2 regions of the Exiguobacterium sp. PHA03 genome follow, and region 2 is predicted to be linked to the other one. Evidence: a T-box and tRNA genes for the amino acid it is inferred to sense, from the RefSeq annotation. Region 2 holds a T-box; the other holds one or more tRNA genes.
What was found. The T-box of region 2 lies ahead of alaS (alanine--tRNA ligase). A T-box ahead of a tRNA ligase gene usually reads a tRNA of that ligase, here a tRNA-Ala.

Region 1: it encodes a tRNA-Ala, which carries the amino acid that the T-box ahead of alaS (alanine--tRNA ligase) is inferred to sense. The anticodon was not compared.

Annotation. Positions count from the first base shown of each region.
Region 1 covers NZ_JAUTYQ010000001.1:2,118,872-2,123,304, forward strand. Annotated here, with positions in the region: gene Q7C19_RS11015 (S8 family serine peptidase) at 1-1,578, opposite strand, end outside; tRNA gene Q7C19_RS11020 (tRNA-Ala) at 1,801-1,876, opposite strand; gene tatC (twin-arginine translocase subunit TatC) at 1,981-2,760, opposite strand; gene Q7C19_RS11030 (twin-arginine translocase TatA/TatE family subunit) at 2,768-2,965, opposite strand; gene Q7C19_RS11035 (redox-sensing transcriptional repressor Rex) at 2,965-3,624, opposite strand; gene Q7C19_RS11040 (ATP-binding cassette domain-containing protein) at 3,792-4,433, shown strand, end outside.
Region 2 covers NZ_JAUTYQ010000001.1:1,424,368-1,428,800, forward strand. Annotated here, with positions in the region: gene alaS (alanine--tRNA ligase) at 1-2,012, opposite strand, end outside; T-box leader at 2,070-2,280, opposite strand; gene recD2 (SF1B family DNA helicase RecD2) at 2,323-4,433, opposite strand, start outside.

The sequences.
Region 1 (4,433 bases), 690 kb from region 2:
CTTGCCTTCTTTTGCTTTTGCTTCGAGATCATTCCCGTCCGCGATGCTAAGCGTCACGAGTGGAATCGTCGGATTGTTGAGCGCCATGCTGACGTAATCCCCATGATCGACTTTACCACGGACGATGACACCTGCTGCGCCTTGCTTCTCAGCTTCTGCTTGAATCATGCTGTAGTTAAAATCACCTGTCCGCACGACGAAGACGACTTTCCCTTTGACGTCTTTACCTTCATAGTTCGAAGCTTGACCGTCACCGACATACACGACATCCTTCTTCTCTTTATCGAAGACGGCAATCGGATTCGGCGAATCTTGTTTTTGGTATGCCAAATAACCGGCATCCTGACCGTCGATCGTCAGCGCCATGCCTTCAAGCGTCAATTTCGTATTTTCGAGTGACGCGACTTGGAGCGCCTGGCTCGTCAATCCTGGTGCACCAACGACACCGATATCCGGGTTTGCTGTATATGGATTACCCGCACCATGACCTGCAAACGCCGAGTTACCAGCAGAGATCGCACACAAGATACCGTTGTTCATCGCGTTGACGATCGCGCGTTGCTCCGGATCATCTGCGTTGACGAACGATGCCGTCGAACCCAGGCTCATGTTGATGACGTCCGCTCCAAGTGCGATGGCATCATCGATTGCTTTGATGTAGATATCACTAAATGTCGATGGCATCCCTGGATCGTTACCGAAGACCTTCATCGCAAGGAGCTGTGTTTCTGGAGCGACCCCTTTAATGCCGCCGTTCGCTTCATCCCCGTTTGCTCCGACCGTACCTGCGACGTGCATCCCGTGCATCGATGCCCCCGCACCTAAGTCACGGATTTCGCTGTCGTGATCGGCATAGTTATAGCCGTACGGTACTTTTTCCGTGAAGTACTTTCCTTTTAAGCCTTTTGTTTCTTTCGCACTCTCGACCTTCGAAGAGGTTAAATCCACCTTTGTCTCTGGACTCAAGACCATGTCCTTGTGCGATGGATCAATCCCCGTATCGATGACCGCGACGACGGTTCCTTCCCCTTTGAAGCCATAGTCCTGCCACGTTTCCTTCGCATTGACCATGTCCTTGCTGTACAGCATGTCTGGCTTGGCACCTTTATCGACGGTTGGGCGCGCATATTCGTGCGCGATATGTACACTTTTGACTCCTTCGAGTTGTTTGATATCTTCGATGTCACCGAACTTCACTTCACCACTGAATCCGTTGATGACGGTTGTGAAGCTTTCTTTATATGTAACAGGAATCGCTTTTTTAGCGATAGCTGACTTGACTGATTTTTGGACGCTGACGAGTCGATCCTTGATCGATTCCTTTTCGGCATTACTCAATGTGCTATACCGCTTGTTTTGAGATTGGGCGATTTGAATCGCCGGTTTTTGTTCCATCTCGATGACGACTCGGACTTTATCCGATTGTTTGTAGTTCTTTTCTTGCCCCGATTTCTTCAGTGAGAGCGCCTGCGGTTTTTGACCCGTCGCTTTGTCTTGCGAGGACAGTGCACCTTGCGCACTGACTAGATTGGAAGACGTCATTAAGACGGCTGCCATAAGTGCAATCTTCTTCTTCATGCGTTCGTTTCCCCTTTTCTGTAAAACCATAGTAGTAATACTAATAAAACAGTTTAAAGAAAATTCTGTATTTTTAGTTTAATGAAGTTAATGGAAATAAACAATTTATATTTGTCTATTTTTTTAATTTATTTCTTTTTGGTGACATTTTATATTTGGAAGGAATTTAACTGGGAACATAAAAAAACTCCTCGAGCACTCGAGGAGTTGAACGTATGCACTTGGTGGAGACTATCGGGATCGAACCGACGACCTTTTGGCTGCCAGCCAAACGCTCTCCCAGCTGAGCTAAGCCCCCATGAATTATCTTTAGTATACGCATCGCTAACTGCTTTATCAATATAAACATAACGCTTTCATAAAAAAGAATTCCTCCCGAAATTGCTGGAAGGAATTCACGATTCATTTATTCAATTCACGCATCAAATCCGCCTGTCGTTCAAGCTCTGCCTGTTGCTCGAGGATCAAGACCTTTTTATACGTCCGCGCAGAAATCAAGATACTGATTTCATAGAGAACGAACAACGGCACTGAGATCATCAAGTGTGACGTCACGTCCGGCGGTGCGATCAATGCCGCAACGACGAACAGCGCGAAATACGCATATTTCCGATTCTTTCGCATGAAATATGGCGTCACAAGACCAAGACGTGTCAGGAACATCGTCACGACCGGCAATTGGAAGAGAAGACCAAACGGCATCGTCAACCGGATCAAGAAACTGAAGTAGTTTTCGACCCCGATGACTTGCTCGATCCCCAATTCTTTCCCGAGATCCGTTGAGACTTCGAGCAAGAAAGGAAGCAACCAGAAATACGAGAAGGCTACACCAGCCAAAAATAGAAAGAAGATGACTGGAATATATGTCAGTGTTGCTTTTTGTTCCTTTTCATAAAGCCCTGGTCGGACGAATGCCCACAGTTGATACATCCAGAACGGTGACGCTAAAATCAGCGCGATGATGAACGCAAGATTCAAATACAACATTAAAGGATCGGCGACGTTGAAGGCATTTAATCCGATACCGAGCTCTTTTAAGTCCGCTTGCAGAAAACGGACGAGCGGTCGGACGAGCGGAAATGCGACAGCGAACAGGACGACGACGATGAGGAGCGACCAGACAATCCGCTTACGCAGTTCGTCTAGGTGCGACGTCATGCTTTGTTCTTGATCAACCGTCATGATTCAATCACTTCTCTTTCGGTTCGTCCTTTTTATCGTCGTCCATGATGCCGTTCGTGGCATTCTTGAACTCTTTCAATGTTTGACCGGCAGCACGACCGAATTCCGGTAACTTCTTCGGTCCGAAGATGATCAACGCGACGACAGCGATTAATCCGATACTCGCAGGTCCGATACCTAGCGTGAGCGGGATAAGGTTTTCCATTATGATTTCACTCCTTCAGCTGATTGCGAATAATGCTTCATGAAATAAACTAACGACTGCAACTCGATCGATAAATCGATGTGATGAACCCGAACGCTCGCTGGCACGTTCAACCGTGCAGGCGTGAAGTTCAGAATGCCTGTCACACCATACTCGACTAACTCATCCGCTACTGACTGTGCGAACTGGGATGGAACCGTCAAGATGGCGACATCGACCTGATTCGCTTCGATTTGTTCTTTCATGTCCGAAACATGATAGATTGGAACGTCATGCGTCGTTGTTCCGACCTTCTCTTCGTCCGCATCAAACGCAACGACTATCCGAGTACTATTATTCTTTAAAAAGTTATAATTTGCAAACGCTGTTCCGAGATGACCGACCCCGATCAAGGCGACATTCGTCACCTCATCTTGATTCAAGGTTTTCCGGAAAAACGTTAAGAGATGTTGAACGTTATATCCATACCCCTTCTTCCCTAGTGCCCCAAAGTAGGAAAAGTCGCGACGAATCGTTGCTGAATCAACCTTCACCGCCTCGCTTAACTCAGCAGAAGAGACGCGGAGCTTACCTGAATTGTATAAACTTTGGATGAAACGATAATATAGCGGCAACCGTTTTGCTGTCGCTTGTGGAATTTTTGTGTCTGGTCCATTCATCCTGCAGTTCCCCCTTCGGCCACATCCATCGTGGCACCCAAATCTTTGCAAAAAGCTTTCTACTCTCCTTGATTGTAAACCACTTCACATAGAGTCACAAATAATATATTCCGCAGGACCTCGCGCTTTTGTTCGTGATAGACTAAAGGGTGGAAGGATGGATGGAAATGATACTCTTACAAGTCAACCAACTCTCGAAATCATTCGGCGTCGAGCCGATTTTAGAAAATATCAAACTAGAAGTACAGGAGCGCGACCGAATTGCGCTCGTCGGTCGAAATGGTGCCGGTAAATCAACCTTGCTCAAAATCATCGCTGGTGAACTCAGTCATGACTCGGGCGATATCATGAAAGGTAAAGATGTCAAAATCGGCTATCTCGCGCAAGACAGTGGTCTCGAATCGAATGAGACGATCTGGAACGAGATGCTGACCGTCTTTGAACATCTGCAAGAACAAGAACGGACACTGCGCCGGATGGAAATCGAGATGGGCATGGAGCACATTTTGAACGACCCGGTCGCGTACGATCGTCTCTTGAAGACGTATGATCAAGCGCAACACGACTTCTCAGAAGCCGGTGGTTATCAGTTCGAAGCGAATATCCGCTCCGTCCTGCACGGCATGCGCTTTTATCCGGATGATTACTCGCGCCGGATTCAGACATTGTCCGGGGGTCAACGGACACGGCTCGCCTTAGCGAAGATGCTCCTGCAAGCACCAGAGCTTCTCATTCTCGATGAGCCGACAAACCACCTGGATATCGATACGCTTGCTTGGCTTGAAAGTTACCTCGGTGGTTATCGTGGT
Region 2 (4,433 bases):
CCACACAATTCAATCGAGTATGTGCCTGCTGAGACGACACGGACCGTTTCCCCGTACTTCTCACCGAACAATGCCATCGCGCCTTTTGCTTTTGCATCAGCGATGTTCATCTCTTCGATATCAACCGGTAATGATGCCCAGATCGCTTGGTTGACGTCTTGTTCGATTTTTGTCAACTCTTCTTGTGTCACGGCACCGAAGTGTGAGAAGTCGAAGCGGAGACGTTCTGGAGAAACAAGTGATCCCGCTTGGTTGACGTGTGTTCCGAGCGTGTCTTTCAATGCTTTATGAAGCAAGTGTGTTGCTGTATGGTTTTTCGTGACGGCTTTACGTTCTGCTGCTTCGACGTTTGCAACGACATCCGCCGCTTCCGTTGCGATTCCTGTACGGACGATGACCGTATGCAAGTTTTGACCGTTTGGTGCCTTTTGAACATCTTTGACATCAAGAACGAAGTCTTTGCCTTCGATTGTTCCTGTATCCGCGACTTCACCACCACTTTCAGCGTAGAACGGCGTGATATCGAGAATGACTTGCGCTTCTTCACCAGCAGCCACTTCTGTGACTCGTTCTCCATCATGCAACAATGCGATGATTTTTGCATCCGCCTTAAGGTCGGTATAGCCGACGAACGTACTTTTATCTTTTAGTGTCGAGAGGACTTCCGATTGTTGTTGCATCGAACCGCTCTCTTCACGTGCTGCCCGCGCACGTTGACGCTGTGCGTCCATCGCTTGTTTGAAGCCTTCTTCATCAACAGACATCTGATGATCTTCCGCATACTCAACTGTCAATTCGAGTGGGAAACCATACGTGTCATACAGACGGAACGCATCTTCGCCACTGATGACATGCTCACCGTTTGCCTTAGACGTCTGAGCGACCGTGTTCAAGATTGCAAGACCGTCATGAAGCGTCTCATGGAAACGTTCTTCTTCGTTTTTAATGACGCGTTTGATGAAGTCCGCTTTTTCCGGAACTTGTGGGTAGAAGTCAACCATGACGTTCCCGACCGTATCAACGAGTTCATACATGAACGGACGTTCGATCCCGAGCATCTTCGCATAACGAACCGCACGGCGTAGTAAACGACGAAGGACATATCCACGTCCTTCATTCGAAGGAAGAGCACCATCACCGATCGCAAATGATACAGTACGGATGTGGTCTGCGATGACTTTGAATGCTACATCAAGTTTCGAATCATCACGGTAGATCTTGCCGCTGATTTCTTCTGTCTTATGAATGATCGGCATGAACAGATCCGTATCGAAGTTCGTCGGCACGTCCTGCATGACACACGCCATCCGTTCGAGTCCCATCCCAGTATCGATGTTTTTACGCGGAAGTTCCGTGTAGTTGCCGTGTCCGTCGTGGTTGTACTGACTGAAGACGATATTCCAGATCTCGAGATAGCGTTCGTTTTCGCCACCTGGATAAAGTTCTGAATCGTTCGGATCGTCTCCGAAAGCTGGACCACGATCGAAGAAGATTTCCGTATTCGGACCAGATGGACCTTCACCGATTTCCCAGAAGTTATCTTCAAGCGGAATGATCCGCTCAGCCGGTACGCCGAGTTCAAGCCAGATTTGACGCGCTGCATCATCTTCCGGATGAATCGTGACCGAAAGACGTTCTGGGTCAAGACCGTACCAGTCATCACTCGTCAAGAGTTCCCATCCCCATTTGATTGCATCTTCACGGAAGTAATCACCGACAGAGAAGTTTCCAAGCATCTCGAAGAACGTATGGTGACGCGCTGTTTTCCCGACGTTTTCGATATCGTTCGTCCGGATTGATTTTTGTGCGTTGACGATACGTGGATTATCAGGAATGACACGACCATCAAAATATTTCTTGAGTGTTGCAACACCCGAGTTGATCCACAAGAGCGATGGATCCTCGACCGGCACGAGTGAAGCACTCGGTTCGATCGCATGCCCTTTGCTTTGGAAGAAATCAAGATACATCTGACGGATTTGTGCACCCGTTAATGGTTTTAGAGCTTTCATGAACAGTTACCTCCATTGGTTTTATTTGGACGCAAAAAAACGATGCTTTCATCCCTGAAAAGGGACGAAAGCATCGCTTCCGTGGTACCACCCTCGTTCGTAAGCAACCTATTGCCTACCTCGAACATCTGATAACGGGGATGACCCGCAGGTGTTTACACCCGACTCCGGAAGGAGCTTCAAAGGGACTCGAGAAAGTGATTGCAGCAGACTCACTTCTCTCTGGACTCGAGTTTTCCTTTTACTTGTCTTCCATCAACGTGTTACGTCCATTCATCTATCGTGATTATTACCTATCGAACAGCATCCGTCAAGTCTTTGTCACCCCACCGAGTCGTTCGATCAATCGTGTTCGGCGCCGGGGTTCCTCTTCTTGCGACGCTTTATGGAACGCACGCGGATCACCGAATAATAACAAACTCGATTTTGCCCGAGTAACTGCCGTATAAATTAAATTTCGGGAATGTTTGAACGCCCCCGTGAAATAGACCGGCATCAAGACGATCGGAAACTCAGATCCTTGCGCTTTGTGAATCGTAATCGCATAGGCGTGCGTGAATTGATCCCAATCACTCCGGTTGTACTCGACCTCCGTCTGATCGAACCGGGCGATGATTTTATCGACTTTATCGACATTCTCTTTAGCGAAGAAGATATTGACGATTTCGCCGATATCTCCGTTATAGACGTTTTCTTCCGCATTGTTGACGAGCTGGAGAATCTTGTCCCCGGTCCGGTAAATCCGCGTCCCTTGTTTGACTTCCCGTTTCTTCGGTTCCTCCGGGTTATAGACGCGTTGCAAGGCGACATTCAATTCGTCGATCCCGACCTGACCCCGGTAGGTCGGCGCGAGGACCTGGACATCGAATTTCGAGTAGCCTTTTGCGAGTGCTTTTTCCGCGAAGGCCGAGATGCCCCGTAACGTCTCTTGCGGAGACGCAGTATAGAAGCGGCGATCCGCAAGTGGTGATAACAAATCAGCAGACGTCGTCCGATTCTTCAAATCGTGCGCAAGACGCAATATCGAAGAATCTTCTGCTTGACGATGGACGACGTTCAAACGGACGACGGGAATTCCTTCCGTATCCATCAAGTCTGCCAGCACCTGTCCTGGACCGACGGATGGCAATTGATCGCGGTCACCGACGAACAAGATCTTCATGCCATTCGGGACGGCGCGAAGCAAACTCGATAACAAGTAGATATCAATCATCGACGATTCATCGATGATCAGTACTTTTCCCGTGATCGGCTGATCCTCATTCAGTTGGAAGTTCGTTCCGTCATACTTTAAGAGACGGTGAATCGTCATCGCCGGTACATCTGTTGCTTCCGATAGACGTTTAGCGGCACGTCCCGTTGGTGCAACAAGGACGTATGGATAGACATCCCCTGTCTTGACGCGACTCTTCTCAAGCGGCCAGTCATGAATTTCTTGCAACGCATGCAAAATTCCCTTGATGACAGTCGTCTTACCGGTACCCGGTCCACCAGTCAAGACCATCAGCGGCGCTTTGACCGCTAACTCGATCGCTTCTCGCTGTTGCGCGGCATATTCCATGCCAAACTGTTCTTCGAGGTGCCCGATTGCTTCAAGAATCGTCGCGACATCGACTTCTTGTTCAGCACCGTTTGCCATGACGCGTGCTAGCTCCTTCGCCGCTCGGACTTCCGCATAAAAGATCGTCGGTAAATACAAGCAACCTTCTTCAAGCTTGACCTTATCTTCAGCGAGCAACAGTTCGATCGCTTGTTCCAGCCGCTCTCCCGGATCTTCCCCTAGCAGACGGGGTGCCCGTTGCAACAGAGAGTCGACCGTCGCGAAGGCATGTCCCTCGCCCGCTTCTTGTTCTAATATATGCATGATCGAAGCAGCGACACGCTCTGGATGTAGCCCGACAAGTCCGAGGTGCGCGGCAATATGATCGGCTGTCTTAAAGCCGATCCCGTTTACTTCATACATCAAGGAATACGGATTCTCCCGAATCCGTGCCATGGCGTCGCCCTCGTACGCGGCATAGATCTTTGCCGCTAGCTTCGGTGTGACATCAAACGGTGCTAAGAACAGCATCAACTGATCGACACCGTATAACGTGGCGAGTCGATTCAATATGATGTCGGCTTGTTTTTGTTTTAACCCAGGCACCTGATTCAGTACCCGTTCATCCTTTAATATGAGATCCACTGCGTCTTCTCCGAGAGCATCGACGATATTTTTCGCTGTTTTCGGACCAATGCCGGTGAACGAACCATTCGTCAAGAAGCGGATCGTCGCATGCTTTGTCATCGGAACCGATCGGCGAATCAGCTCCGCCTTCAGTTGTTTTCCGAAGCGAGGATGATCAACGAGACGACCGAATGCTTGATACGTCCCTCCGAGTTCGATTCCGACTCCTGTACCCGTAATGACGAGCTCGGTTT